One region of the Actinoplanes oblitus genome, then DNA from elsewhere that is predicted to be linked to it. Evidence: riboswitches for the same ligand, from Rfam matches in the RefSeq annotation. Region 1 holds a riboswitch; the other holds the start of a gene.

Region 1 (15,137 bases):
GGTCAGGCGCTGGTCGGCACCGGGTTCGGGTACGACCCGCGGCGCCGGGCACACCAGGGCCGGGTCTTCGCCCAGATGATCACCCGGGTGCGTGACATCCGGCGGCTCGGTGCCGCGTCCCTCGACCTCTGCCTGGCCGCCGAGGGCAAACTGGACGCGTTCTTCGAGAAGGGTCTCAACGCGTGGGACCACGCGGCCGGTGGCCTGATCGCCGCCGAGGCCGGGATGGTGGTGGCCGGGCTGGGCGGCGCTCCGGCGGGACCGGAGATGGTGCTCCTGGCCCCGCCCGCGCTCTTCCCGGCGCTGCACGACCTGCTGGTCGAGCTGGACGCCGCGGGCGGCCCGTAGCCTCAGTCGGCCTCGGGCTTCTTCGTCACCGGCTTGACGCAGGCGCCCGGCGGCACCTCCGGCTCGCCGATCTCGACCAGCGACTGGTTCACCTCGGTGGTGGTCGCCAGCTGCTGGAAGTTGTCGCCGATGACGATCTCGATGACCGAGCCCTTGCGCTTCGCGTTGTAGACCATCTTCGACTGGGCGAGGAAGTACGCCCGGACCAGCTGGGCCTTGCCCACGGTGTCCGGGCCGTACCGGATCTCGGCGACCCCGTCGAACTTGGCCTTGCCCTTCCCGGTGGGCTGTACGGTGAACCGGCGGTTCTTGAACTCCGTGCTCACCTGGTCGGCCAGGCCGGCCCGCTTGGTGCCGTTGAACACCTTGAGGGTCACCTCGGCGGGATCGTCCGGCAGTTGCACGTCCGCGAGCGGGGCACCGTCGGGGCAATTGGCACCGTTCGCGACATCCGACTGCTTGTCGCGAACCAGCGCGACGATGACGAAGACGATCGCGGCCACGGCGAGCACGCCGACGACGACGAGCGCTCGGACGCGCGCAAAGCTCATGGGGTTGGCTCTCCAGGATCGAACGAGAGGCCCCGGTGAGGTCGCCGGGCCTGTCGAGAGGTTAGCGTCTGTCCGCCAGGCGCGCGGAAACAGGGAATGCTTCCGGCGCGCCGACGATGATCCAGAGGTCGGGACCCCTACTTTGATGTCGCCTCAATCACATCGGGAACAATGTGCCGTCAGTGGGCGTACAACTCTGCCGCGACAGCGGTAAGGTTCCGCGCTCGCCGGGCTCGAACTCGGTGTCCGAACGAGTGTCAGAAATCGTCTGGCGGAACCGGGAACCGAAACCATGTCATCGGCGTTACTAACGCCAAGTGACACATCGATACAGGAGAGTGAAGACCGATGGCCACCGACTACGACGCCCCGCGTCGCGATGAGGTCGACCTCGGCGAGGACAGCCTCGAGGAGCTCAAGTCCCGTCGTACCGACTCGCAGTCGGGTTCTGTTGATGTGGACGAGGTCGAGGTCGCGGAGAGCTTCGAGCTGCCCGGCGCCGACCTGGCCGACGAGGAGCTGACCGTCAAGGTGCTGCCGATGCAGACCGACGAGTTCCGCTGCTCCCGCTGTTTCCTCGTGCACCACCGCAGCCAGCTGGCCGCGGAGCGAAACGGGGAGCTGATCTGCCGCGAGTGCGCCTGAGAGGGCGTGCTCGCGCGCAGCGCGTTTCACCTACACGGGGTTTGACCCTGATGCGGAGCCGGGCACTGTACCGGTGACGACGAGGGGGAGGACGACGATGAGTCAACCGGACCGCGAACCCGACTCCGCGGCCGGCACCGGCGCCGACCCGCTGGGGACTCCGGCCGAGGCACCGGCCGACGACGAGCTGGGCCGTACCGTCGCGGCCCTCACCGCCGACGACCTGGAGCCGTCCGGCCGGCGACGGCTGCTCGGCCGCCTGGTCGGTGACGTGCGCCGGCGTGGGCTGAGCCAGGTCTTCAAGCCGCGCGCCGCGCTGCGCTGGATGGCCGACGTGGTCGCCGACGTGGCGCCGCACGTCCCGGTGCGCAGCCGCGAGACACTGCGCCGGCACTTCCCCGGCATGGACGACGACGCCCTGGCCGAGCGTCTGATCCGCAACGCCGCCCGGGCGACGGCCGGTGTCGGCGCGGCCGGTGGCGGTGTCGCGTCGATCGAGTGGGCCGCGACGCCCACCCTGCTCTCCGCGCCGGTGCTGCTCTCCGCCGAGACGATCGGCGTGGTCGCGATCGAGATGAAGCTGATCGGCGAGTTGCACGAGCTGTACGGCGCGTCGATCGCCGGCAACGGGACCGAGCGCGCGGTCAGCCTGGTCCAGTCCTGGGCCGGCCAGCGCGGGATCAACCCGATGCTGCCCGGGGTCGGCCTGGCCACCGTGCTGAGCACGGCCACCCGCCGCGACCTGCAGAAGAGGCTGCTGCACCGGTTCGGGCGCAACCTGACCTCGTTCGGCCCGATGCTGACCGGCGCCGCAGTCGCCAGTTATCTGAACAGGCGGGCCACCCGCGCCGTCGGCGAACGGGTGCGCGACGACCTCAGGCGGGGCCGGCCGGATCCGCAGCTGTCGAAGGGTTCCGGGCGGCGCGAGCTCGGCGACTGACCGCGAGCAGCGTGGTGGCCAGCTCGACCGGCCGCCGGGTGCTGACCACCCAGTACGGCGTCGGGTCGGCCGGGTCGTCGAGCAGCACCTGCACGGCGGTGCCGATCCACGGCCGCTGCACCACGAAGGCCGTCGGGTGCGCGCCCACCCCGAGCGCCTCCCGCTTGCCGGCCGCGTCCAGGGCCACCACGTCGGCGATGAACTCGACCGGGAGCCGGGCGTCGTCGACCAGGAACGCGCCGTCGCGCACCGCGACCCGCAGCCGGCTCAGTGGGAGCAGCAGCAGCACCGAGAGCGGGAGCAGCACCGCGTAGGGCAGCCAGGCGGGCAGCTCGGGGATGCCCAGGGTCAGCTCGGTGGCGAGGATGGCGCCGACCAGCAGCCCGGCGGGCCACGCCCACCACGGCAGGCCGAGGCGTTCCTGATGGGTCTGGTCGGTGCGGGCCGGGGGCTGGGGTGTCACCCTCGAAGGGTACGGCGCGCCTCCGCTGCGAGGCGCGGCAGGATGGCAGGGTAAGCACCGCCCGGAGCCGTACAGAAGTGAAGGAATCTTCCGTTGAGCGACGTAGTCATTCAGGTTCGCCTGATCGACCCGGACCTGCCGCTGCCGGCCTACGCGCACCCCGGTGACGCCGGCGCCGACCTGGTCGCGGCCGAGGAGGCGGAGATCGCGCCGGGGGCCCGGGTCAAGGTCCGGACCGGTATCGCGGTCGCCATCCCGGACGGCTTCGTCGGGCTGGTCCACCCGCGTTCCGGGCTGGCCGCTCGCCTCGGCGTGACGGTGCTCAACGCGCCCGGTACGGTCGACGCCGGTTACCGTGGCGAGATTCTCGTCAACCTGATCAATCATGACCCGGCGCGGACCGTGAAGATCTCCCGTGGTGACCGCATCGCCCAGCTCGTCGTCCAGCGGGTGGAGCGAGCGGTGTTCCACCTGGTGGAGACCCTCGACGACACCGCGCGGGGCGCCGGCGGGCACGGTTCGACCGGTGGCTTTGGTGAAGGAAAGGCTGGCAGTGATGTTCTCCCGTAAGCGCGAGGGCGCCAAGCACGTACGCGCGGCCGACGCGCCGCCCTCCAAGGCGCTCGCCCAGAGCCTGGCGGCCGACGGGGAAGCCCCGGCGCCCGAGTACGGCCCGTGGGACCTCAAGTACGCCCCGGCCGGCGTGCAGCGGCTCGACCTGGGCAGCCTGCAGATCCCGGCGATCGAGGGCGTCGAGGTGCGGGTGCAGGCCAACCCCGAGGGCGGGGTCGAGCAGGTCGTCCTGGTCGACGGCGAGAGCGCCCTGCAGCTCGGCGTGTTCGCGGCGCCCCGGACCGAGGGCATCTGGGACGAGGTCCGCGAGGAGATCGCCGTCGCGATGCGCGAGGACGGCGTCCAGCCGCAGGAGCTCACCGGGCGGTACGGCACCGAGCTGCTGGCCCGGGTGAACACCCCGGAGGGCCAGGCCGACGTGCGCTTCGTCGGCGTGGACGGCCCGCGCTGGATGGTCCGGGCGCTGTTCCAGGGCGCCGCGGCCGCCGACACGTCCCGCGAGGGTGTGCTCGGCGAGGCGCTGGAGGGCCTGGTCGTGGTCCGCGACAACGAACCCCGGCCGGTCCGGGAGCCGCTCCCGCTGCGGCTGCCGAAGGAGATGGCCGAGCAGGGCCCCGGACAGCAAGTTTGAGACCGGATGGGGTTACCGTGAAGTCATGACCACGGAGGAGCGGACCGGCCTGCGCCGGTTCCTGGACCGGCTCACCGCCACCGATTCCGAGCTCGACGCTCGGGAGCTGCAGCGGGACTCGGCGAAATGTGGCGCGATGCCCGCCGGCCAGTGCCGGCGGGGACAGGTCGTTTCGGTGTCCGGGCGACTGCGCACCGTGGCGTACACTCCACGGACCAACCTGCCCACCCTGGAGGCCGACCTCTGGGACGGCAGCGACGTGGTCACGCTGGTGTTCCTGGGCCGCCGGTCGATCGCCGGCATCGAGCCCGGGCGCCAGCTCACCGCGCGTGGCCGGATCGCGATCCGGGACGACCGCAAGGTCATCTACAACCCGTTCTACGAGCTGGAGGCGCCCCGGTGACACCCGGCAACGAGCCGCGCCATGTGGCGCACGAAACCGTTGAGGAGCGGCTCGCCGAGGACATCGTCGAGGAGCTCGATCTGCACCCGGTGCCGGCCGCCGAGGCGGACGACGAGGAGGCCCTCCCGCCGCTCAGCGAGCAGATCGCCGAGCAGCTCGGCGGGGTGCGCGGGCTGATCGAGTCGAGCATCCCGGTGCTCGCCTTCGTGCTGTTCAACGTGCTGCTCGGCGAGTCGGTGGCGGGTCTGGACAAACAGACCGCCCTGCTCTGGGCGATCATCGGGTCGGTCGGTTCGGCGCTCGCCATCGGCGGCGTCCGGCTGGCCCGCAAGCAGCCGGTCCGGCACGCGGTCAACGGGCTGTTCGGCATCGCGCTCGGCGCCTACTTCGCCTGGAAGAGCGGCGACGCGAAGAACTTCTACCTGCCCGGCATCCTGCTCACCTTCGGGCAGGCCGCCGCGCTGCTGCTCTCGGTGCTGTTCCGGAAACCGCTGATCGGGTACGCCTGGGGCATCATGGCCAACAAGGGCCGGCAGGACTGGTTCGGCAACACCCGGCTGTTCCGGACCTTCCAGTGGCTCACCCTGCTCTGGGTGGCGTCGCTGGCCCTGCGCGCCGGGATCCAGTTCTACCTGTGGCGGCTCGGCGAGGCGAACGCCCTGGGCATCGTCCGGATCCTGATCAGCTGGCCGATCTACGCCGCGACGTTCGCCTTCACCGCCTGGGCCATCCACCGGGTCACCTCGACCCAGCGGCCCGACCTGCAAGAGGCCTAGGCCGGGCTGCTGCCCAGGACCACGGCGCGGATCTGATCCTCCACCTCGGTGGTGCACACGAAGATCAGCTCGTCGCCGGCCTCCAACGGGTCGTCCGGCGTCGGCACCACCACCCGCTTGCCGCGCAGGATCGCCACCAGCGCGGCATCCCGGGGCATCGGCACCGAGCGCAGCGGCTTGCCCTCGTACGGCGCGTTCTTCGGCAGGGTGATCTCCACCAGGTTGGCCTCACCCTGCCGGAACGTCATCAGCCGGACCAGGTCGCCGACCGTCACCGCCTCCTCGACCAGGGCGGCCATCAGGCGCGGCTTGCTGACCGACACGTCGACGCCCCACTGCTCGGTGAACAGCCACTCGTTCTCCGCCCGGTTCACCCGGGCCACCACCCGGCCGACCGCGAACTCGGTCTTGGCCAGCAGCGACACCACCAGGTTCGCCTTGTCGTCGCCGGTGGCCGCGACCACCACGTCGCAGGACGCGACGTCGGCCTCCTCCAGGCTGCTCAGCTCGCAGGCGTCGGCGAGGATCCACTGCGCCTCGGGCACCCGCTCGGGGCAGAGCTGACGCGGCTGCCGCTCGATCAGCATCACCTCGTGCCCGTTGCCGATCAGTTCCTGAGCGATCGACCGGCCCACGTTGCCGGCTCCCGCGATGGCGATGCGCATGTCAGTGCCCTTCGTTTCCGGCGCGCCCGGCGATGTCCAGAACCTTGCTCACAGTGTCGTCGGTGACCAGCATGAACACCTGGTCGCCGTCCTGCAGCACGGTGGACGGCTGGGCCAGCGAGCCCATCCCGAAGCGCATCAGATAGGCCACCCGGGCGCCGGTGCCCTCCTCCAGGCTCTTCACCGTCCGGCCCACCCAGTCCCGGTGCAGCGGCACCTCGACGATGCTGACCACGCTGGTCGGGTCGCGGAACACCTCGAAGCGCTCCTCGGGCGCCAGGTAGCGGAACATCCGGTCGGCGGCCCAGCGGATGGTCGCCACGGTCGGGATGCCGAGCCGCTCGTACACCTGGGCGCGCTTGGCGTCGTAGATCCGGGCGACCACCCGGGAGACGCCGAACGTCTCACGGGCCAGCCGGGCCGAGATGATGTTCGAGTTGTCGCCGCTGGAGACGGCGGCGAAGGCGTCCGCCCGCTCGATGCCGGCGGCCCGCAGCACGTCCCGGTCGAAGCCGATCCCGTTGACGGTGAGACCGCCGAAGTCCGAGCCCAGCCGCCGGAACGCGTCGGCGTTCTGGTCGATCACGGCGACCTGATGGCCCCGTGCGTCGAGGTTCTGCGCCAGCGTGGAACCGAGCCGGCCACACCCCATGATCACCACGTGCACGGCTACGTGTCCTCCCGTTCGCCTACCGTCCTTGCTGAGCCTCCCATGCCTCTCTGCCGCGGTTCGTCCGGGGCGGGCGGCGCCGGATCACGCCCGGTCGTACTCTTGGCAGTCGTGGCAAGTACCACCTCCCTAGCCAAGCGGCTGCTTCTCGGCCGGCCGTTCCGCTCGGACAAGCTGCAGCACACGCTGCTGCCCAAGCGGATCGCCCTGCCGGTCTTCGCGAGCGACGCGCTGTCCAGCGTGGCGTACGCGCCCGACGAGATCCTGTTGACTCTCTCCATCGCGGGGGCCGCGGCCTTCGCGATCTCTCCGTGGGTGACGCTGGCAGTCGCCGTGGTGATGGTGACCGTGGTCGCCAGCTACCGGCAGAACGTGCACGCCTACCCCTCCGGCGGCGGTGACTACGAGGTGGCCACGGTCAACCTCGGGCCGCGCGCCGGGCTCGGGGTGGCCAGCGCACTGCTGGTGGACTACATCCTCACCGTCGCGGTGTCGGTCTCCTCCGGGGTGAACAACCTCGGCTCGGTCCTGCCCTGGGTGGCCGACAACCGGGTCGGCGTCGCGATCGGGGCGGTCGTCCTGCTCACCGCGCTCAACCTGCGCGGCCTGCGCGAGGCCGGGGTGGCGTTCGCCGTCCCGACGTACCTGTTCATCCTGGTCATCCTCGGCATGATCGGGACCGGCCTGTTCCGGATCTTCATCCTCGGCGAGGACCTGCGGGCGCCCAGCGCCGGCCTGACCATCACCGCCGAGGAACACCACCTGACCAGCTTCGCGTTCGTCTTCCTGCTGCTGCGGACGTTCTCCTCGGGCTGTGCCGCGCTCACCGGCGTGGAGGCGATCTCCAACGGCGTGCCCGCCTTCAAGCCGCCGAAGAGCAAGAACGCCGCCACCACGCTGCTGCTGCTGGGCGCCTTGGCGATCGTGATGCTCGCCGGCATCGTGCTGCTGGCCCGGATGACCCATCTGCAGTACGTCGAGGACCCCACCACGCAGATCGTCACCAACCCGGGCTTCTACGAGCAGAAGACGGTCACCGCGCAGCTCGCCCAGACCGTGTTCGGCGAGGGCTCGCTGCTCTTCCTGGTGACCGGCGGGATCACCGCGCTGATCCTGTTCCTCGCCGCGAACACCGCGTTCAACGGCTTCCCGGTGCTCGGCTCGATCCTGGCGCAGGACCGCTATCTGCCCCGGCAGTTCCACACCCGCGGCGACCGGCTGGCGTTCAGCAACGGCATCGTCTTCCTGGCCACCGCCGCTATCGTGCTGATCCTGGCGTTCCAGGCGGAGACCACCCGGCTGATCCAGCTCTACATCGTGGGCGTGTTCGTGTCGTTCACCCTGTCGCAGGGCGGCATGATCCGGCACTGGAACCGGTTGCTCAGGATCCAGCGCGACCCGGAACGCCGGCGCCGGATGATCCGCTCCCGGTCGATCAACGCGTTCGGCATGGGCCTGACCGGAGCGGTGCTCATCGTCGTACTGATCACCAAGTTCATGCTCGGTGCCTGGATCGCGATCGCCGCGATGGTCGTGTTCTACGTCCTGATGCTGGCCATCCACCGGCACTACACACGCGTCTCCGAGGAACTGCAGCCCACCGAGGAGCGCCCGGTGCTGCCGTCCCGCAACCACGCGGTGATCCTGGTCAGCAAGGTGCACCTGCCGACGCTGCGGGCGGTCGCCTACGCGCAGGCGACCCGGCCGGACACCATCACGGCGGTGACCGTGAACGTCGACGACAAGGACACCCGCAACATCCAGGCCGAGTGGGAGCGCCGGGAGCTGCCCGTCCCGCTCACCGTGATCGACTCGCCGTACCGGGAGATCACCAAGCCGATCATCGACTTCGTGAAGAGCGTGCGCCGCGCGTCGCCGCGCGACGTGGTCACCGTCTTCGTCCCGGAATACGTGGTCGGCCGCTGGTGGGAGAACCTGCTGCACAACCAGAGCGCGCTGCGGATCAAAGGGCGGCTGCTCTTCGAGCCCGGCGTGATGGTGACCAGCGTGCCGTGGCAGCTGCGCTCCAGCCAGGACCGCGACCTGGACCGGCTGGATCGTGGGCTGAGCCGGGCGCCGGCGCGCGGGCCGCGCTTTCACCCGACCGAGACCAAGGCCGTTTCCGATCAGCCAATCGAGGAGAAGTCGTGACCTCCCCGGCCTCCGCCGCTCCGGTCTCCGGCGTGGTTCCCGCCTCACCTGCGGATGATCTTGTCGAGGGTGACCGGATCGAGCTGACGGTGGGTGCGCCGGCGCACGGCGGGCACTGCGTGGCCAGGTTCGGCGGTCCGCACGGCCGGGTCGTCTTCGTCAGGCACGCGCTGCCCGGTGAGCGGGTCACCGCGGAGATCACCGAGCGGCACCGCGGCTACCTGCGAGCCGACGCGGTGGAGATCCACGAGCCGTCGCCGGACCGGGTCCAGGCTCCCTGCCGGTTCGCCCATCCGGGCGGCTGCGGCGGCTGCGACCTGCAACACGTCTCCGCCGACGCGCAACTGCGGTGGAAGACGGAGGTGGTCCGCGAACAGCTCAGCCGGTTGGCCGGACTGACCCCCGAGGACCAGGACCGGCTTTCGGTACGCGTGCAGCCGCTCACCCCGGGCGAAGCCGGCCTGCTCGGCTGGCGTACCCGGGTCCGCTACGCGATCGACGCGGCCGGCCGCCCCGGCCTGCTCCAGCACCGCTCGCACCAGGTGGTCCCGATCGACCGCTGCCTGATCGCCCACCCGGCGATCCAGGAGCTCGACCTGCTCCGGCACCAGTGGCCGGCCAGCAACGCGGTGCAGGCGGTCGCCGCCACCGGTGGCGACGTCGCGGTCCTCGACCGCCCCGCCGGAACGTCCGGATCGGCCGCCGACGACCCCACCGAGGAGATGGGCGGCGCCGGGCTGGTCCGGCTCTCCGGTCCGGAAAAGATCACCGAGGTCGTGGGCGAGCGCTCCTGGGCGATCGCCCCGGAGAGCTTCTGGCAGGTGCACCCGGCCGCCGCCGCGACACTGACCGAGGCGGTTCTGGCGATGCTGCGTCCCGCCCCGGGCGAGATCGCCTGGGACCTGTACGGCGGAGCCGGCCTCTTCGCCGCCGCCGTCGCCGAGCGCACCGGCGCCCGGACCACCGTGGTCGAGTCGTCACCGCTCGGCGTCGCCGCGGCCCGCGCCGAACTGGCCGGTCTGCCGCAGGTCGAGGTGGTCGCGGCCCGGGTGGAGACGGCCCTGAGCCGCCGCCGGGTCACCGGCCCGGTGGACCTGGTGGTGCTCGACCCGCCGCGGTCCGGCGCCGGCGCCAAGGTGGTCCGCGGCATCGTCGCGGCCGAGCCCCGGGCGGTCGCGTACGTGGCCTGCGACCCGGCGGCGCTGGCGCGGGACGTGAAGACGTTCCGCTCCCTCGGCTGGGAACTGGCGGAGTTGCGGGCGTTCGACTGCTTCCCGATGACGCAGCATGTGGAGTGCGTGGCCCTGCTGCTGCCGGCCTGAACCCGGTTGTCGGTCGGGCCGGCCTGCTTCGGGTGGGTTTGCTCGCCGGCGGGTGTCTCGGGTGTGCTGGTGAGCCGCTGACAGGCTCGCTCGGCTTGTGGGGTTGCCCGGTTGGGGCGCCGAAGGCTTGGTCGGCCTGGGGTGCTTGTGGGGGCGGTCCGGCTTGCGGCGCGTTTGCGGCTTGCCTGGTTCGGGATGGGCTTCAAGGTGCCCGGTCTGCGGCCTGCTTCGTGATCGCCCGGTGTGCGGCCTGCTCGCAGGACTGGGCGGCGTGCGGCCTGCGCTTTGGACTGCGCGGCCTGCGGGTTGCGCGCTGGACTGCTCGGTGTGCGGCCTGCTCGCAGGACTGCGCGGCCTGCTTGTGGGCTTGCCGGGCTCAGGGCTTGTTCGGGGGCTCGCCGGCTTGGGGTCCTCGTGCGGGATCGTCCGGCTTGCCCGCGCTCGCAGGCCCGCGCTCGCCGGCCCACCCTCCCTGGGGGAGGCCCCCGCTGAACAGTGTGGCGGGTGGGGGCGGGGGCGCGCGGGCGGGCTGTGGACAGCGCGGGACTGTGGAAAAGGCCGGTAGTTCGGCGCGGCTCCGGCCGTACCGGAAATCGGCCTGGGAAAGGGCGGCCCGGCGCCGGCAGGATGGTTTTCCTGGAGGGCGCCGGGCGCGGGAGTGTGCGGTGGGTGCTACCTACGCGGCGGGCCTGATCACGGGTTGGCGCGCTCGGCGGCGGCGACCGCGTTGCGGAACAGCATGGCGACGGTGGTGGGGCCGACGCCGCCGACCCGAGGAGTGATGGCGCCGGCCACCGAGGCGCAGGACTCGTCGACGTCGGGGAGGAGGCGGCGGCCCTCGTAGCGGACGCCGGCGCCGATGACGGTGGCGCCCGGCTTGACGTGTTCCGGCTGGATGATGTGCGGGACGCCGACGGCGGCGATCAGGATCTCGGCGCGCTTGGTGTAGCGCGGCCAGTCCTTGACACCGGTGTGCACCACGGTGACGGCGGCGTTCGCGGTCGGGCGTTTCTGGGCGAGCAGCATCGCGAGCGGGCGGCCCAGCGTGGCGCCGCGACCGAGAATGACCACCTCGCGGCCGGCCACCTCGATGCCGTGGTGGGCGAGCAGCGCCTCGATGCCGGCCGGCGTGCAGGGCAGCGGGCCGGGCAGGCCGACAGCGAGCCGGCCCATGTTGAGCGGGTGCATCCCGTCGACGTCCTTGTCCGGGTCGAGGGTCTGCAGGGCGGCGTCGTAGTCCAGGTGGCCCGGGATCGGGTACTGGATCAGGACGCCGTGCACGCTCTTGTCGTCGTTGAACTCGGCGATCACCTTGAGCAGGTCGGCCTGCGTGACGTCGCCGGAGAGGTGCCGGTGCGGGGACTCGAAGCCGAGCTCGCCGGCCTGCTTCTGCTTGATCCGGATGTAGCCCGCGCTGGCGTCGTCGTCGCCGACCAGGATGGTGGCCAGGCTGGGCTGGACGCCGCGCTCCTTGAGCCGGGCGACCCGGTCCCGGACGTCGGCCAGGACGGCCTCGGCGACCGGCGCTCCGGGCAGGAGGCGGGCGCCGGTGGTTTCGGTGGTCATGCTGTCTGCTCCTCGGACGGGGAGCCCAGGCGGACGACTCCCGTGACGAGCTCCCCGATGGTTGGGACCATCCTCGTGCCGCCAGTCGCTGCTTACCCCCAGGATGCCCGATGTGCGGGTCCGGCCGGGCGGCGGGGTGGGCGGGTTTCCGGTGCGGTCGTCAGCCGGTGGGTGCGGGGGAGCGGGGTGGGAAGCGGTTTTCGGTACGCCGGGGGCGTTTTCCACAGCGCCGGGTTGTCCACAGCCGGGGCGGCGGGGCTGGTGGTTTTTCGGGATCGTGGGTTGTGGGTGGTCTGCCCCCGGTTGGGGTGGGGTCCGGCCGGGGCTGGGCCGAGGGTGGGCTCGGCCCGGGTGGTTCCTCGCGAGCGAGCGGGGGCGTCCGGTCAGGGGGTCTCCGACCGGTGCGCGGGCGGCGCGTCGGGGCCGGAGCCGGTGCTGGTGCCGAGGCCGTTGCCGGTGGTGGCACCGGGGCTGGTGCCAGGGCTGGTGGAGGCCATGGCTGCCGCCGGTTCGGTGGAGTGCGGGTCGTCGTCGAAGGTGGACTCGTCGAAGGGGGCGGCTCCGGTGAGGACCAGCTTGGCCTGGTCGCGGTCGATCTCGTGGGTCCAGGTGCCGATCAGGACGGTGGCGACCGCGTTGCCGGCGAAGTTGGTGAGGGCGCGGGCCTCGGACATCAGGCGGTCGATGCCGACGATCATGCCGACGCCGGGCACCAGGTCGGGGCGGTGGCTCTGCAGGCCGCCGGCGAGGGTGGCCAGTCCGGCGCCGGTGACGCCGGCGGCGCCCTTGGAGGCGACGATCATGAAGAGGAGCAGGCCGATCTGCTGGCTGACGGAGAGGGGCCGGTCCATCGCGTCGGCGATGAACAGGGACGCCATGGTCAGGTAGATGGCGGTGCCGTCCAGGTTGAACGAGTAACCGGTGGGCACCACGATGCCGACCACCGGTTTGCTCACCCCCAGGTGGCCCATCTTGGCGATCAGGCGGGGGAGGGCCGACTCGGACGACGAGGTGGACAGGATCAGCAGGAACTCCCGGGCCAGGTAGCGGAAGAGCCGGAAGATCGACACCCCGGCGACCAGCCGGAGCAGCAGCCCGAGCACCACGAAGACGAAGAGCACGCAGGTGGTGTAGAAGCCGAGCATGATGCCGGCCAGGCTCTTCAGCGCGTCGAACCCGGTGGCGCCGACCAGCGCGGCCATCGCGCCGAACGCGCCGATCGGGGCCAGCCACATGATCATCGACAGGATCTTGAAGACGATCCGCTGGAGCAGGCCGAAAGCCCGGATCACCGGCTCGCCGCGCTCGCCCAGCGACTGCACGGCGAAACCGACGAGCAGCGCGACCAGCAGCGTCTGCAGCACCTGGGTGCTGGTCAGCGCGGAGAACAGGGTGTCCGGGATGATGCCCAGGACGAAGTCGACACCGCCCTCGGCCTGCTTGCTGACCTGGGCCGCGCCGGTCTTCGCCAGCTCGTCGCTGAGGTGCAGGCCGGAGCCGGGGTGCAGCAGGTTGCCGACCACCAGGCCGATCGACAGCGCCACGGTCGACATGATCAGGAAGTAGCCGAGGGCCAGCCCGCCGACCCGGCCGACCTGGGCGGCGCGGCGGACCGAGCCGACGCCCAGCACCAGGGTGCAGAAGATCACTGGTGAGATCATCATCTTGATCAGGTCGACGAACCCGGTGCCCAGCGGCTTCAGCTTCACCGCGAAGTCCGGGAACGCGAAGCCCACGGTGATCCCGAGGATCATCGCGAGCAGCACGGCGAGGTAGAGGAAGTGGCTGCGGTCTCGGCGTCGCGGGGACTCGGTATCGACGGACATGCGCCCCTGGTTACCCGATTCTGTGAAGCGAATCACACGACTTCACCGGAAGGGCGGAATGTGCAGGAGCTGTGGAGGAATCCAGGCTGTCCGTTCGCTCCAGGTCGCCTCCGCGCGGTGTCCCGATAGACTTCCGGCCTATGAGCGACTCCCCCTCGACCCCGGCCGGCCTGCTGGCGAGCGTCACCGACCCCGGTGCCCTCAAGCGACTGACCGCGGAGCAGCTGACCCTGCTCGCGGCCGAGATCCGTGACTTCCTGGTGGCCAAGGTGTCGCGGACCGGTGGTCACCTCGGTCCGAACCTCGGTGTGGTCGAGATGACCCTCGCGATGCACCGCGTCTTCGACTCCCCACGCGACAAGATCCTCTTCGACACCGGCCATCAGGCGTACGTGCACAAGATCCTGACCGGCCGGCAGGACGGCTTCGACCTGCTCCGCCAGCGGGGTGGCCTCACCGGCTACCCGAGCCAGGCGGAGAGCGAGCACGACCTGATCGAGAACTCGCACGCCTCCACCGCGCTGTCCTATGCCGACGGCCTGGCCAAGGCGTTCGCGCTGCGCGGCGAGGACCGGCACGTGGTGGCGGTGGTCGGCGACGGCGCGCTCACCGGTGGCATGTGCTGGGAGGCGCTCAACAACATCGCGGCCACGAAGAACAAGCTGGTCATCGTGGTCAACGACAACGGCCGGTCGTACGCGCCGACGATCGGCGGCCTGGCCGACCACCTCTCCACCCTGCGGCTCAACCCGGGCTACGAGAAGGTGCTCGACCTGGTCAAGGACGCGCTCGGGCAGACCCCGGTGGTCGGCAAGCCGGTCTTCGAGGTGCTGCACGCCGTCAAGCGCGGGATCAAGGACGCGATCAGCCCGCAGCCGATGTTCGAGGACCTGGGCCTGAAGTACATCGGCCCGGTGGACGGGCACGACCAGCAGGCGATGGAGTCGGCGCTGCGCCGAGCCAAGGGCTTCAACGCCCCGGTCATCGTGCACGCGGTGACCCGCAAGGGCTACGGCTACCGCCCCGCCGAGCAGGACGAGGCGGACTGCCTGCACGGCCCGGGCAGCGCCTTCGACGTGGAGACCGGCAAGCTGCTGGCCGCGCCGACGCTGAAGTGGACCAAGGTGTTCGCCGAGGAGCTCGTCGCGATCGCCGACGAGCGGCCCGACGTGGTCGGCATCACGGCCGCCATGGCCGAGCCGACCGGCATCGCCGCTCTGGCGAAGAAGTACCCGGAGCGGACCTATGACGTCGGCATCGCCGAGCAGCACGCCGCGACCAGCGCCGCCGGCCTGGCGATGGGTGGCCTGCACCCGGTGGTCGCGGTCTACGCCACGTTCCTGAACCGGGCCTTCGACCAGGTCCTGCTGGACGTGGCGATGCACCGGCTGCCGGTCACCTTCGTGCTGGACCGGGCCGGCATCACCGGGCCGGACGGCCCGAGCCACTACGGCATCTGGGACATGAGCGTCTTCGGCGTGGTCCCCGGCCTGCGGATCGCCGCCCCGCGCGACGCCGCCACCCTGCGCGAGGAGCTGCGTGAGGCGGTCGCTGTCGACGACGGCCCGACCATCGTCCGCTTCCCGACCGGCTCGGTCGCCCCGGAC
Region 2 (15,137 bases), 2.7 Mb from region 1:
GGCGGTGCAGGGGAATCCGCGCGCCACCGAGCTGTTCCAGGCCGTGCGGGCGCTGACCGGGCCGGACGTGTCCAGCCGCGCGCTGCTGGACGAACTGGCCGGGATCCCGCCGCGGGACGTCCCGGCCCAGCTGCTGGAGGTGGTGCTCGACCACCTCGGAACGGTGCCCCGCCGGGTGCTGGAGTGCCTCGCCGCCTATCGCTTCCCGGTGACCGGCGAGCAGGTCGCCACGCTGATGCCGGGCGTCGCCGAGGATCAGGTGCACGCTGCGCTCGGGCAGCTGGTGGAGAGCTCGCTGGTGAGCCGGGCGGGCGATCGCCACGAGCTGCGCCCGGCCGACGCGGCCTGGCTGATCGGGCGGCTGCCGGCCGGCGAGAGCCGGCGGAGGCTGCTGCTGCTGGCGGCCAACGAGCTGAACACCATGTCCCCTGAGGAGATCACCATGCCCGGTGATCTCGACACGCATTTCGCCGAGCTGCGCGCGCTGATCGACGCTCCGCACCCGGGGCCGGCGTACGAGCTGCTCGAGGAGATCGACCACTACCTGCACCGCTGGCACAGCGACGTCGTGCTGCTCGACTACCGCAGGAGCCTGCGGGGCACGCTGCCGGACGAGCGTTCCGAGCTGGCCAACGACAACGCGCTGGGCTGGATCTACGCCGCACGTGGCCGTTTCGGGGAGGCTGCCGAGGCGTACCGTGCAGCTCTTGATCGTGCGGTGCGGCTGGGTGAGGAGCGGGCCGCGACGCGGGTGCGGGCCAACCTCGGCGCGATGTACTGGCAGAGCAACGACATCGAGAAGGCCCGGGAGGCCTACGACCAGGCGCTGCGCGACGCCATGCGGCTCGACGACGTGGTGGCCGGGATGGGCGCGTGGGAGGGGCTGGCGGACTGTCACCGGCGCCGGGGTGAGTATCGGGCGGCGATCGACCAGGCCGGCCGGGCCCGGGAGCTGGCCGGGCGGCCCGGGTTCCCCGCCGAGCTGACCGCCCAGCAGGTGGCGGCCCGCGGGACCCGGTTGGCGTTCAAGATCGCTCGCTGGTCGGCGGAACTCGGGCAGTGGGACCGTGCCGCTCGGGTGATGGCCGAGGTGACGGCGGGAGCCGACGAGTCCCTGCGGGCCGCCTGGCTGGACGCCCGGGCGGATCAGCTGCTGTGGGCCGGTGATCCGAGGGGCGCGAGGGAGCTGGCCGCCGAGGCAGTCGCTCTCGCGCTCGAGGAGCGTGTGCCGGTGGTCCTCATGCAGGCTCGCACCACGCTGTGCCTGGTGCATCTGCTGGCCGATGAGGTCGACGACGCGGCCCGCGAGATCGAGGCCGCCGAGCGGTACCGTTCCCGGGGCCGATCGCTGGAGGTTCTCGCCGTGCTGGCGCTGGTGGCTCGTCGGCAGCGCCGGCACACGCTGGCCCGCGGTCGCTTCCACCGGCTGGCCGAGGAGGCGGAACAGCGCATCGGGAACGATCCCGGCGACTTCTCCGCCCGTCCCTTCCGCGGCTTCGCGCTCTGCGCCGGGGTGCTCGACGGGACGGCCGGGATCGAGGAGGCGGTGGCGGCCTTCGAGTCCGTTCGGGGCAAGGCCGGGCTGGCCGCCTGGCTGCTCCTGCTCGTCCGGCAACTCGACGACTGCGGGCGGCCGGCGGGGCAGCTGAGCCGGGTGGTCGCGCTGCTGACCGAGATCGCCGCGACGGCCGACCCGCGTCAGGGGTGACGTCCGGGCGTCAGCCAGCCCAGGTTCGTCGCCCGGATCACCGCCTCCATCCGGGTGCGCACCCCCATGTCCCGGTAGAGGCTCTGGAGCAGGCGGAACATCGCGCGTTCCGAGTAACCCGCGCGGGTGGCCAGCTGGGCCACCGTGGCACCCTCGGCGAGCTGCTGCAGCCAGGCCAGCTGCCGGGGCGACAGCGAGGCGTGCCCGTCCGGGGCCGGTGGGGTCGCGGCACCGTTGGCGAGGGCCGCCGCGACCGCTCCCGGCACCACCGCCTGCCCGTCGAGTGTCGCCTCCACGGTGCGCCGCAGCACCTCGCTGGTCACCGTGCGGGGCAGCACCGAGCGGGCGCCGGCGCGTACCGCCCGGACGCCGGCCGTCGCCGAGTCGTCGTCGAGCATCGCGATCACCGGCGGGGCGGTGGACACGTCGTGCAGCAGCCGCAGCAGCTGCCAGTCGGCGGGCGTGGCGAGGGTCAGCATCATGACCGCCCGCCGCGCGTCGCGCGCCCAGGCCAGCGGGTCGGCCGGGGCCTCGACGCGGTGACCGATCGCGGACAGCGCCGCCACGACACCCTGCCGGTACATGGGCAGCGGGTCGATGACCGCGACATGAACGGTCACCGGTAATCGACACCCTCTCTCGGCGGAGCGCGCTCATGGTAAGCGCGATCGGCCGGCGGAGCGCTCCTCCCGGTCGGCCTGTCGGCCAGGTTCCTGCTCGGGTTGGGCAGTGTCCCGCCGTCTCCGGGCAGATCCCGGCCGGGGCCGGCCTCCTTACCATCAGGACAGTCCGCTACCGAGGAGCTACCCGTGGTCTTCGACGACTCCGGCGTGCCGCCGCGCCAGGACATCCCCAGGTCCCTGTTCTCCGGGGCGTCACCGGTTCCGCCGCCGACACCAGGGCACTTCCACTGCGTGGAGGCTGCGGTGAAGAAGCTCCGCAAGCCCACCCCGGAACGTGTCCTGGCCACCGCGAACGCGTACGCCCAGGATCGTGGCCTGCAGATCCCGGTCTCCGCGGGCATGGTGGAATACGTCCTGCAGGTGCTCAACCCGCCGCACCCCTGACGCCCGTACCGCCGGGTCGCATGCGGTTGCGGCCGAGCCTCGGGATGCTACTGAATGGACGGTGATGACCGAGCGGCTGCCCTGGGTCCTGCGTCCCGTCGACGGACCGGCCGGGTGCCGGCTGCCCGCCGGTGACGAGCATCGGGCCTGGTTGACCGGCCACCTCGGCGAGGCGCTGACCACCGACACCCGGGGTGTCCACGCGATCCCCCGGGAGCGCCTGGTTCACCTGGTGCGCGGGCTGACGGAGCGGTTCCAGCGGGTCGACGTGTTCCTGGACCACCGGGACGGCGAACCGTGCGGACCGCGATGCCGGGATGCCGCCGGCGACGACTGCGTCTGCTCCTGCCTGGGCCGCAACCACGGCGGCGGCGAGTTCTGGCGCCGTTGCCCGGATGTCGCGGCACCCGCCCTCGTCGGTGACTCCGGCGTGCGGCGCCGGCACCTGATCAGCACCGCCACCGGGCGGATCTGGCTCGACGTGCCGTTCGAGGACAAGGACGAGGCGAAGCGGAACGGCGCCCGGTGGGACGCCACCGCCAAACGCTGGTACGCCCCGGGCGCGGCCGCCGGCGGGCTGGCCCGATGGGCCGCGAAGCCCCCGGTTTCCGAGCTGCTGCCGCACGAGGACCGCGGTCTGGGCAGCGGCCTGTTCGTCGATCTGGTGCCGTCCAGCTGCTGGTTCACCAACGTACGGTCCTGCGTGGCGCCGGCCGACTGGGAACGGCTGCGCCGCATGATCGTCACTCGGGCCGGTGGCAGATGCGAGGTGTGCCACGCCGGGCCGGACCCGTCGGCCAAGGTGTGGCTGGAGGCGCACGAACGGTGGACCTTCGACGCCGCCAGCCGGGTGCAGCGCCTCGGCCGGCTGATCTGCCTGTGCACGCCCTGCCACACCGTCACCCACTTCGGCCTGGCCGGCCTGCGCGGCCGCGACCGGGAGGCGTTCAGCCACCTCGTCGCGGTCACCGGGATGACCGAGGCGCAGGCCCGCGAGCACGTCGAGGACGCCTTCCGGCAGTGGCGGGAACGCTCGCGGATCACCTGGTCGCTGGACCTGTCCATGCTCACCGACGCCGGGATCACCCTCGCCCCGCCGCCGGAACCCGGGCAGCGGGCCGCCATCGCCGACGACACCCTGACCGGGCATTAGGGACCGGGCGGCACGGTGCCGCCCGGCCGCGGGTCACCGCCGAGGCTGTCGCGCCAGGGTGGCGAGGTCGGTGCGGCTGCCGCGGAAGACGTCGGCGTCGTGGGCCAGCCCCGGGGTGCAGTCCGGGATGTCGTACTGCCAGAACGTCCAGTTCCGGCCCCAGCCGGGCACGCTCGGCGGGCTCGCCGCGCAGCTGCTGATGTCGAGCGGGTAGTGGCCGAACGCCGCACTGCGGTTGGTGCACCGGTTCCACCAGTTCACGTTCGTGTAGATCATCGGGACGACGCCGAGCCGGGACTCGACCCGTTCCAGGAACGTCCGGATCCACGCGGTCATGGTGCCGGCCGAGAGGCGGTAGCAGGCGGGAAGCCGGAGCCGCCGGTACGGCCATTCCATGTCGAGGAACGGCGGCAGGGTACGCCCGTCGCGGACATCCTCCATGGTGTCGACGAAGTGGTCCGCCTGCCCTGTCGCGTTGCCCAGGTCGGGCCGGCCGAACGCGTACGCGCCGGCGTACATCCCGGCGGACTTGGCGGCGGAGACGTCGGAGCGGTAGTACCGGTTGGTGTAGCCGGCTCCCTCGGTCGCCTTGACATAGGCGAAGGCGTTGCTCCGGCCGAGCGACCGCCAGTCGAGCATGCGGCCCTGCGGATGATCATGGCTGGACACGTCGATGCCGGTGACCGGATAGCCGGCGGGCGGGGTGGCGGCCGGCGGGACGAGCGACGAGGCCGGGGCACGGTAGCCACCGGCGCCGGCGTAACCACCGTCGCCGGGCACCTCCGGCGGCGGGCCCGCGTGGGCCGCGCTTCCGCCCGGAACGGCGAGAACCACTGTGGCCGCGGCGGTGACCATGCGTAATGCGCAGTTTTTCACGGTGATCTTCCTACCGAGGAGATGGCGCCGCGCGGGCCGGTTCGGGAAGCCGTGACCCTCAGGAGGCGGAACTGCCACGCGTCGAGCGCGAGGTGACGCCCGGTTCGCGGCGGCGGCGACGAGGGATGTGACGCAAAAGCGAACGCTCGTTCTTGACAGGGTCGAGCCAGGCTCCGACACTAAAACGAATAGTCGTTCGCTTAAGGAGCCGAGATGCCCACCACCGACACCGTGCACTCGCCGTGGCCGAGGGTGGCCGGCGCCGTCGCCCTGCTCACCGTGATCATCAGTGTGCTGCTCACCGCCTTCGCCTGGCCCTCGGTCCACTCGTCGGTGCACGACGTGCCGATCGCGGTCGCCGGGCCGGCCGCCGCGGCCCAGCAGGTCACCGCCGCCCTCGACCAGCGCCTGCCGGGCGGCTTCGAGGTCACCCGGGTCGACGGCACCGCCGCCGCCGAGCGGCTGATCCGGGATCGTGAGGTGTACGGCGCGATCGACCTCAGCGCCGGGCAGCCGCAGGTCGTCACGGCGTCCGCGGGCAGCCCCACGATCGCGCAGACGCTCCAGTCGATCGCCGCCGGGCTGAGCCAGGCGCAGAGCGGCGCGGTCCCGGCGGTCACCACCCGCGACCTGGTCGCGCTGCCCGCCGACGACCCGCGCGGCGCCGGCCTGTCCGCCGGCGCGCTGCCGCTGGTGATGGGCGGCCTGCTCGCCGCGGTGCTGCTCACCAACCTGCTCAAGGGCGCCGTCCGGCGGATCACCGGGGCGCTGGCCTTCGCGGTCACCGGTGGCCTGGCGATGGCCGCGATCCTGCAGTTCTGGTTCGGCTCGCTGGACGGATCGTTCCTGGTCAACGCCGGGGTGATCGGGCTGACCGTCGGGGCGACGTCGATGACCCTGCTCGGGCTGGAGTCGCTGCTCGGCTACCCCGGGTTCGGCCTGGGCGCCGCGCTGATGATGCTGGTCGGCAACCCGTTCTCCGGGGCCACCTCGGCGCCCGAGATGCTGCCCGGCTGGGGTGGCGCGCTCGGCCAGCTGCTGCCGCCCGGCGCCGGTGGGCAGCTGCTGCGCTCGACAGCCTTCTTCGACGGGAACGGTGCCACCCACCCCGTCGTCGTGCTGGGCGCCTGGCTCGTCGCCGGGACGCTGCTCTGCCTGGCGGGCGCGGTGCGGGCGGATCGGCGTACCCGAAGCGCCGCGGCCGTGAACGAGGCGGCCCGGGAGCCGGTCGCGGCCTGAACCACCCTGTTGACGGCCCGAACCTGTCGCCGGAGTCGTGAGTCATGCGCATCGATGGTCGCCGGATCCGGCTGATCGCCGTGATCCTGTTGCTGGCGGTGTTCGCCGCCGAGTTGATCCTGGCCGGGCCGTCGCTGGCCGCGGCGTTCCGCGAGCTGCGCGCGCCGCGGCCCGGCTGGGTGGCGCTCGCGCTGCTGACCGAGATCGCCGCGATGCACGCCTACGCCCGGATGCAGCGGCGGGTGCTGCGATCGGCCGGGGTACGGGCGCCGCTGTACCGGCACGCGGCGCTCGCCTACGCGGCGCACTCGCTCAACGAGACGCTGCCCGGCGGGCCGGCGTTCTCCACCAGGTTCAACTACCAGCAGATGCGCCGGTTCGGGGCCAGCCCCGCGGTCGCCTCGTGGGCGATCGCGCTGTCCGGGATCCTCTCCGCGACGGCGCTGGCCGCCGTCACCGCGGGCGCCGCGCTCGCCGGGCAGGGCCGGCCGTCCTGGTCCGGCCTGGCCGGGCTGGGGGCGCTGGTCGTGCTGCTCACCCTCGGGGTCCGGCAGGTCGCCCGGCGCCCGGAGCGGGTCGAGGCGACGGCCGGCGCGGTGCTGGCCCGGCTCAACCGGCTCCGGCGCCGGGACGCCGCCGCCGGGCTGGGCCGGATCACCGGCTTCCTGCGCCAGCTGGGGGCGGCCCGGCTCACGCCCGGCAACGCGGCCGCCGCCGGGACCTACGCGGTGCTGAACTGGCTGCTCGACGCGGTCTGCCTGTGGCTGTGCTGGCAGGCGGTCGGCGGCGGCGGGATCAGCGGCACCCGGCTGCTGCTGGCCTTCTGCGCCGGGTACGCGGCCGGGACGATCACCATCGTGCCGGGCGGACTCGGGATCATCGACAGCGCGCTGATCCTCGGCCTGCTCGCCGGTGGTGCCGGCACCAGCACGGCCATCGCCACGGTGGTCCTCTACCGGATCATCAGCTTCGGGTTCATCGTCGGCGCGGGCTGGGTGGCCTGGTCGGTGATGCGCCGGGACACCCGGTCAGTGCCGGAACAGCCGGATCCCGGTCCGGGTCAGGGCGATGCCCCGCTGGCGGCACTCGTCGGCGACGTCCGCTGAGCGCAGCGAACCACCCGGCTCGGCGAGGTGCCGGACACCGTGCCGGGCCGCTTCCTCGACGTTGTCGGGGAACGGCAGCGCGCCGTCGGAGACGAAGGTGACCCGGTCCAGGGCGCGCAGCCACTCGGCCCGCTCGCCGTCGGTCAGCGCCTCGACGGCCCGCAGCTGTCCGGATATCGCGTCCTGGACCCGGGTGGCCGTGCCGGCCCGCTGGGCGGCGGGGTGCCGGCGCAGCCACCAGGTGTCGGCCTTGGCGCCGGCGAGCCGGGTGCAGTCCACCCGGGACTGCTGGCCGGCCCCGATCCCCAGGGTCATCCCGTCCCGGACGTAGGCGACCGAGTTGGACTGCGTGTAGCGGACGGCGGCGAGCCCGAGGACCAGATCGTCGGGGAAGCCGGTCAGTGGCGCCTCGTCGCGCGGCTGGGTGATCCGCAGGCCGTACACCTCCCGGACCTCGGTGGCCGGCGGCCGGAACCCGGGATCGGCCTCGACCACCAGGAACCCGCCGTTCTTCTTCGCCGCCAGGGTGGCCACCACGCCGGGCTCGAAGCCGGGCGCGACGATGCCGTCCGCGACGACCCGGCGTAGCAGGTCGGCGAGCTCGGCGTCGACCGGCTCGGAGACCGCGACGAAGTCACCGTAGGAACTCTTCGGGTCGGCGTCCCGGGCGCGGACATAGGCGCTGGTCAGCGGTCCGGTGGCGGCCGGGTCGAGCCGGTAGGTGCCGGCCATCACGGCATCGAGCGGGCCGGCGGTGGCGGCGCCGGCGGGGGAGACGTGCTTGACCGAGGCGGCGACCGGACGGCCCAGCGCGGCCGCCGCCTCCCGGACCAGCTGCCAGCCGGCGGCGGCGTCGAGGACATTGAGGTAGGACGGCTGCCCGTGCCGGAACCGGAACGGCTGGTGCTCCGGATCGACAGCGACGAGAGTGGCGGGTCGCTGGTGCGGGTTCATGCCGTAGCGAAGCTGCACGTGGCCTCCGATCGCAGGTGAACTGCTGCCGGAGGCGCCCAGGCGGTCGGCGCCACACTGTCCAGGTCGGCCGGTCCCCGGTGGTGCTCCACCCTCGCCAGTATCGGCCGTTTCGCAGCATAGCGGGTGGCTCAGGACTGGGTGCCGAGGCGGGGCCACCGGCGTTCCACGGCGGCCAGCATGTGCCGGCAGACACGCAGCGACGCCGCCAGGATTCGTCGCCTTGCCATCGCACTCCCCAGGGATAGCAACCGCTCCACGCGTACGAAAAATATTGTGGGTGGCCTTATTGCGAAATGTCCGTTACATCAGGTCTCCTGATGGCGAACAAGCGTGCGCTCCGCCGCCACCGAGCCCGTGCCTCGCCGGTTATGCCGGTGTGGACCCGCCCTACCTCTTCGACCAGTACGACCCCGCGACAGGTGCCGGTGTCGACGTCGGACTGGACGTGGACAGTTCGCTGCTGACCCTCGCCGTGCACGGCACCTGGGAGCGGCGCCTGTGCCGGGACACGCACACCGCGGTCCGCAAGTGTCTGAGCGAGCACCCGGCCACCCTGCTGATCGACCTGCAGGAGCTGGCCGACCCGTTCGCGGCCAGCATCCCGACCTGGCTGACCGCCCGCCGCCTGGGCGTGCCGATGGCCCCGCCGGTCGAGGTGATGGTGTGCGTGCCGGACGACAATCCGCTGTCCGTCCGGCTGCACCGGATGGGCGCCGAACGCATCCTGCCGATCTACCCGACCATGGCCCGGGCCCGCGCCGCGGCCGCCGAGCAGGTGCCGCTGACCGGCCGGCTGGAGATGCGGCTGGGCCCGGACGGCGGTGCCGCGGCGGCCGCCCGCGGCGTGGTCACCAACGCGTGTATCGCCTGGCGACTGCCCGAGTTGCAGGACCGGGCCCGGCTGGTCGTCTCCGAGCTGGTGCTCAACGCCATCGAGCACGCCGGCACCTCGATCACGGTGATCATCTCCCGGCGCGGCGACGGCCTGCACCTGGCGGTGGGCGACGGCGACCCGCGCCTGCCCCGGCTGTCCGGCGGCTTCCCGGCACTGCCGCCGGACGACGCGGCACCGCAGCGCGGCTCGGGCCTGCACGTGGTGCACGCGGCCGCCACCCTGTGGGGTGCCATGCCGACCCACGACGGCAAGGTGGTCTGGGCGACGATCCGGCCCTGGAACCGCCGATGAGCCCCTCCGCGAGCGGCGCGGCCGACAGCGACCCGGTCACTCCGGTGATCGCGCTGACCGCGGGCGGCAACGAGCTGACCATCCGGCTCGGCGGCGAACTCGACGGCACCACCGCCCCGGCGCTCGCCGCGCAGCTCGGCAGCGTGATCAGCGTCGGACCGGTCCAGCGGGTGGTGGTGGACCTGAGCGACGTGGAGTTCTGCGACGCGGCGACGGTCCGGGTCTTCGTGGTGCTGGCCGCGGCGCTGGACGGTCGCGGTGCCGCCCTGCGCCTGCACGGCGCGCGCCCGCACATCGAGTGGCTGCTGCGCCAGCTCGGGGCCGCCGACCTGCTCAGCGATCGGTAGTGAGCAGCGACCAGACGATCTTGCCAGTGGGCACGGAAAGGTAGCCCCAGTGAGTGCTGGCAGCCTCGACCACGCGCAGGCCCCAGCCCGGCTCCAGGTGTTCGGCGGCCGGACCGGTCATCCGGCGCGGCCGCGCCGAGCTGCGGTCCTGCACGGCGATCCGCAGGTAGCGCCCGGTGTACGCGGCCGTCACGTCGAAGTCGGCGCCGGTGTGCTGTACCGCGTTCGAGGCCAGCTCCGAGACGATCAGCCGGGCCGCGTCCCGCACGTGCGGCAGGTCCCAGCGCAGGCAGGCGTCGCCGATCAGGCCCCGCGCGGTGCGCACGCTGTCCGGGTACGGCGCCAGGCGCTCGCGTACCCAGCGGGGGACGTGAGCGCGTACCGCGGCGAGCGCCAGCGACCGGTCCTCGTAGAGGGCGACGAAGTTCCGGTAGGTGCCGATCACCCGGGACACCTCGGGGCGGGCCGCGTACAGCAGCAGCGGCACGCCCCAGTCCTGTTCGGCCTTGAAGGTCGCGGTGGCGAAGACGCTGAAGCAGGCCTTGTCCACCTGATCCAGCGCGGACATGTCCACCACGATCGCCGCGGGGCACTCGGCGGCCAGCTTACTGAGTGTGTTGTGCACCCCCGGAGCGGTGCTCTGGTTGAGGACCCCCTGGAATCGAACCGTCACCACGCCGGTTTCCAGGCAACGTTCCACCATCGTCTGCATGGTTCCCGAGAACTCCCCGCGCTTGTCGGGCTATACATGCAACTTTCACCATCCGGCCGGTCGCGGACTACGCAGAAAACGAAGGTCGGCCACCGGGCCTACCGCGCCCGCGAAACCGGCACGCGGCCCGGATTGCCGGGCGGGAGGGGACCGGTGCACGCTGGATTCGTGATCGTCACAACGCCACCACAGCGGGTCGACGTGCACACGCAGGACCGGGACGACGCGGTCGCCGCGGTCAACCGGATCGTCGCGCACGAGGCCCGGATCGATGCGCTGGCCGGGCACGACCTGAGCCTGACGTTCCATTCGGTCAGCTACGGCGATCTGTCGGCGTTACGGCTGCGGATGTCCGGGGTGCACTACACGGCGACCGCGGCCACCATGCCGGCGGTCTTCGCCGGCATCTACACCGATGGCCTGGCCGCCATCCGGACGTCGCAGGGGGAGCAGTCGCTGGGTCCGCAGGACGGGTTGCTCTATCCGGAGGGGCTACCGTCCACCGCCGACTTCCGCGACACCGGTCAGCAGTTCCTCGTCGTGCCTCGATCGGTGGCGGCGGAGCTGACCGGCATCACCGACCTGCGGTTCCGGTTCGGCGGCCCGGTGTCGGAGGCCAAGCGCCGGTTCTGGGTGCGGACCGTCGGCTACCTGTCCGAGCAGCTGACCATCCCGGATCTGGTCCACCCGCCCCTGGTGGTCGAGCAGTTCCTGCGCCAGGCGGTGGCCGCGATGCTGATCGTCTTCCCGAACACCACGATGACCGAGGCGTACCCGCCCGGCCCGGGCCGGGCGGAACCGTCGGTGGTCCGCCGCGCGATGGAGTTCATGGAAACGCACGCGGATCAGCCGCTGAGCGTCACCCGGATCGCGGCGGCGGCCGGTGTCGGCCCGCGCGGCCTGCAGGAGGCGTTCCGCCGGCACCGGAGCAGCACCCCGATGGCCCAGCTGCGCCGGATCCGTCTCGACCGGGCCCACCGCGAACTGCTGGCCCACGACGGGACTGTCGAGCGGATCGCCCGCCGGTGGGGGTTCGCCGATCCCGGCCGGTTCGCCGGGTACTACCGGGAGGCGTACGGCCGGACGCCCGCCCAGACGCTGCGATCCGGGACGGCGCCATGATCGACGTCTTCCAGACCGCCGACCTCGACGAGGCGCGCGACATGCTGGACCACGCCTACTCCCGGGTGCGGCTCAGCGCCGCCGGCGACGAGCACCGGATGCGCCTGGCCCGGCTCGCCGTCGGCCCGATCCAGCTGCACCACCTCGGTTTCCGGATGCGGTTCACCGCCGACTTCGCGGCGGGCGGTGTGATCGCGATCGGCCGGCACATCGCCGGCAAGCTGTCCCGCCGGGTCAGCACCGACCTCGTCGACAGCGGCCCGGGCGACCTCCTGCTGGCCGCGCAGCCGGAGCACGCCCTGCGGATCCAGCTCGAGGACTACGAAGGCGAGCACGCCCGGTTTCCACCGGAGCTGTTCGCCCAGGTCGCCGCGACAGCGCCCAGCCGGACGCCGCAACCGGTGCGCTTCCTCGGCTATCGCCCGCTCTCCGCCCGGGCCGCCACCACCTGGAACAAGACGTTCGACTACGTGCTGGAGGCGGTCGTCGGCCTGGACCACGACGCCGCGCCGCTGCTGATCGGGTCCGCCGCCCGGATGCTCGCCGCCGTCACCCTGTCCACCTTCCCGAACACGGCCCTGCAGGACCCGACCGTCCAGGACCGGCACGACGCGCACCCCGCGACGCTGCGCCGGGCGTGCGATTTCATCGAGGCGAACGCGGATCGCGACATCGCCCCGATGGACATCGCCGTCGCGGCCCGGGTGACGCTGCGCTCGGTGCAGCTGGCGTTCCGCAGGTACCTGAACACGACGCCGACCGCGTACCTGCGGCAGGTCCGGCTGCAGCGGGCGCACCGGGAGCTGGTGGACAGCGACCCGGGCGCCACCACGGTGTCGGCGGTCGCCATGCGGTGGGGGTTCGCCAGCCACAGCACGTTCGCCGCCCGGTACCGCTCGGTGTACGGCGTCCCGCCCTCGAGGACACTGCACTGGCGCTGAGCCGCCGGCTGACATGATCACCGGCATGACGCTCTCCTACGCCGCCCTGGGCAGTTCGTTCGCGTCCGGCCCGGGGATCGCCCCGGTGGTCGACGTGGCGGCGATGCGCTCCGGCGCGAACTACCCGCACCGGCTGGCGCGGCTGCTCGGCGCGGACCTGACCGACCTGACCGTCTCCGGCGCCACCACCGCGACCATCCTCGCCGAGCAGCTTCCCGGCCTGCCCGAGTCGGCGGACCTGGTGACGGTCACCGCCGGCGGCAACGACCTGCGCTACATGGGCTCGATGCTGCACACCGCCTGGCACCGGCTCCGGCCGCGCGGGATCGCCGCGAAGATGCTGGCCGCCGAGTTCCCGGACGGCCTGGTCGAGCCCACCGCGGCGGACGTGGCGCGCGCCGTGGCCGGGCTCGCCGAGATCGTCGACCGGGTGCGGGAGCGGGCGCCGCGGGCACGGGTGCTGCTCGTGGACTACCTGACCGTCGTCGGCGAGCAGACCGTGCCCGCGCCCGGGGTGCCGTTCGAACCGGACGAGATCGAGCGGTTCCGCGGCATCCAGACCACGCTGGAGGAGGTGTTCGTGACCGCGGCGGCGACCTCCGGCGCGGACCTCGTCGCGGTGTCCGGGATCAGCCGGGACCACGGGCTGGGCGCCGCCGACCCATGGATCTCCCCGTTCACGACGGACCCGGCGACGACCCACGGGTCCCTGCATCCGAACGCGCGGGGGATGGCCGCGGTTGCGAACGAGATCGCGAAGGACGGTTCCACCACAGCGCCAGCGTGACCCCGGTGACCACCAGCAGCGTCCCGGCCAGCAAGAACCAGACGGTCGTCTCGGTGCGCTGCTCGTGCAGGCCGATCTCGCGCGGCAGCCCGGTCAGCACGTCGTGCAGCCGCCCGGCGTCCTCCGCCCGGAAGTAGCGGCCGCCGGTGGCCGCCGCCACCTGGGTGAGCGCCTTCTCGTCGATCTCCATGAACGGCCCGGGCGCCGACGCCGCACCGGGATCCGGTCCGCCGCTGAACGAACCACCGTTCACCTGGCCGGCCGTGCAGACCATCGGCCCGGGCGCGGTGGTGCCGAACCCGATGGTGAACACCCGGATGTGCCGGGCGGCGGCCTCCTGCGCGGCGAGGACCGGATCGACGCCGGTCGTGTTGGAGCCGTCGGTGAGCACCACGATGGTGTCCGGCTCGAACTCCGCCGGGACGACCGCCGAGATCAGCTCGACGCCGGTCTGCGCGACGTGCGGGTTGTACTCGGCGATCGCGTCGATCGAGGTGAGGATCGCCTGCCCGATCGCGGTGCCGAGCGCCGTCTTCAGGTCACCGACCGCATCGATCAGCTGATCCTTGTCGGTGGTCGGCGCGACCAGCACCGCTGCCGTACCGGAGAAGGCGATCAGCCCGATCCGGGTACCGCCGTCGCTGCGCTGGATGAACTCGCGGGCCGCCTCCCCGGCGGCGGCCAGCCGGTTCGGTTTCACGTCGGTCGAGCACATCGACCCGGAGACGTCCACGGCCAGCAGGATCGAGGTGTCGGCCCGCGGCACCGCGACGGTGGCCTGCGGCCGCGCCACGCTCACCGCCAGGGTGAGCAGGCCGGCCAGGAAGAGGGCCACCGGCACCCGCCGCCGCCACGCCGTGCGGCCGGGGACCGCGGCCCTGATCAGCGCCAGGCTGGAGACGGTCAGCGCGGTCCGCTTGCGCCGCCTGTCGAACCACCACCGGGCCGCGAGCAGCACCGGAACCACCAGGAGGGCGACCAGGGCCCAGGGCCAGGTGAGCGACATCAGGGGCTCCTTCCGGCCTGGGCGGCGAGCCGTGGTCCCGATGGCCCCGCTGGCATCTGTCCCCATGTTCCCTGCCGGAACCGTGACCAAAACGTTGCCATTCAGTTACTGGCCACTCCGACAAACCAGCCAGTTGCCGCTTCCGGTTCGCTTTCCTCCCGATCGCCAACCCCTTTCGCGGTACGCCCGCCCCCTCCCGCCCGTGATCGACCCGTCCGCCGAGCCCCGCCCGTGGCTCGGCGCCATGCGCCCTCGTCACCGGACCCGCCACGCGCGGCGAGACCCGCTGGCGCACGAAGGCCCCGGCCGCGGCCGGGGCCTTCGTCGAGCGCGGATCAGCGCGCCTCGTCCTGGTACTGCTTGGCGACGCGGACCAGCTCCACCAGCCCGCCCGCGTACTCCTGCGACTCGGCGTGCGCCTCGTCGAACGGCGGCTGGAAGCCCACCCCTTCCCACTCCTGGGTGGCCTCGTTCCACCGGTCGTTGCCCACCTCGAAGTCCCAGGCGTCGATCCCCAGCTCGTAGTACAGCTGGTCGGCCGAGTTACCGGCGGCCGAGTAGAGCACGTCCGCCACCGGCCCGGTGTACGCCGGCCAGGTCACCGTCCCCCGCTCGGCGGCGATCGCCCCGACGATCCGGCGGGCGCTGTCCAGGAAGAACTTGGACTCGTCGATCGACGGCCGGGGCAGCGTGACCCGCCCGTCGGCCTTGTACGACCCGGGCGGCCACATGAAGTACCCGCCGTACGAGTGCACGTTCATCGCGAACCTGACGTTCGGATGCGCCGACGCCAGCGCGATCACGTTGTTGCTCTCCGCCTCGGACAGTTCCCCGGTGCCGGAGTAGACGGCGGACAGGCAGTTCGGGCTGCCACCGACGTACCCGTCGAAGTAGGAGCCGACCGTGTAGTTC

Evidence for each region. A riboswitch is a leader RNA that binds a small molecule or an ion and turns the genes downstream of it on or off. The one in region 1 is predicted to bind ZMP and ZTP.
Region 2: it holds a riboswitch for ZMP and ZTP, as region 1 does, so the genes downstream of both, Actob_RS25490 (hypothetical protein) here and Actob_RS36935 (bifunctional 5,10-methylenetetrahydrofolate dehydrogenase/5,10-methenyltetrahydrofolate cyclohydrolase) in region 1, are expected to answer to the same signal.

Annotation. Positions count from the first base shown of each region.
Region 1 covers NZ_CP126980.1:8,324,517-8,339,653, reverse strand. Annotated here, with positions in the region: gene Actob_RS37000 (inositol monophosphatase family protein) at 1-348, shown strand, start outside; gene Actob_RS36995 (LytR C-terminal domain-containing protein) at 351-899, opposite strand; gene Actob_RS36990 (DUF4193 domain-containing protein) at 1,248-1,544, shown strand; gene Actob_RS36985 (hypothetical protein) at 1,642-2,484, shown strand; gene Actob_RS36980 (DUF3093 domain-containing protein) at 2,420-2,947, opposite strand; gene dut (dUTP diphosphatase) at 3,041-3,517, shown strand; gene Actob_RS36970 (DUF3710 domain-containing protein) at 3,504-4,151, shown strand; gene Actob_RS36965 (OB-fold nucleic acid binding domain-containing protein) at 4,177-4,554, shown strand; gene Actob_RS36960 (DUF3159 domain-containing protein) at 4,551-5,330, shown strand; gene Actob_RS36955 (potassium channel family protein) at 5,327-5,995, opposite strand; gene Actob_RS36950 (potassium channel family protein) at 5,997-6,662, opposite strand; gene Actob_RS36945 (APC family permease) at 6,777-8,816, shown strand; gene Actob_RS36940 (class I SAM-dependent RNA methyltransferase) at 8,813-10,138, shown strand; gene Actob_RS36935 (bifunctional 5,10-methylenetetrahydrofolate dehydrogenase/5,10-methenyltetrahydrofolate cyclohydrolase) at 10,832-11,704, opposite strand; ZMP/ZTP riboswitch at 11,721-11,803, opposite strand; gene Actob_RS36930 (cation:dicarboxylate symporter family transporter) at 12,088-13,530, opposite strand; gene dxs (1-deoxy-D-xylulose-5-phosphate synthase) at 13,671-15,137, shown strand, end outside.
Region 2 covers NZ_CP126980.1:5,634,912-5,650,048, reverse strand. Annotated here, with positions in the region: gene Actob_RS25525 (tetratricopeptide repeat protein) at 1-1,708, shown strand, start outside; gene Actob_RS25520 (helix-turn-helix domain-containing protein) at 1,699-2,328, opposite strand; gene Actob_RS25515 (hypothetical protein) at 2,518-2,775, shown strand; gene Actob_RS25510 (DUF5710 domain-containing protein) at 2,840-3,928, shown strand; gene Actob_RS25505 (glycoside hydrolase family 25 protein) at 3,962-4,783, opposite strand; gene Actob_RS25500 (hypothetical protein) at 5,018-6,043, shown strand; gene Actob_RS25495 (lysylphosphatidylglycerol synthase transmembrane domain-containing protein) at 6,088-7,149, shown strand; gene Actob_RS25490 (hypothetical protein) at 7,072-8,121, opposite strand; ZMP/ZTP riboswitch at 8,151-8,236, opposite strand; gene Actob_RS25485 (ATP-binding protein) at 8,501-9,310, shown strand; gene Actob_RS25480 (STAS domain-containing protein) at 9,307-9,657, shown strand; gene Actob_RS25475 (ATP-binding protein) at 9,644-10,360, opposite strand; gene Actob_RS25470 (AraC family transcriptional regulator) at 10,538-11,491, shown strand; gene Actob_RS25465 (helix-turn-helix transcriptional regulator) at 11,488-12,432, shown strand; gene Actob_RS25460 (SGNH/GDSL hydrolase family protein) at 12,458-13,219, shown strand; gene Actob_RS25455 (VWA domain-containing protein) at 13,110-14,225, opposite strand; gene Actob_RS25450 (M14 family zinc carboxypeptidase) at 14,561-15,137, opposite strand, start outside.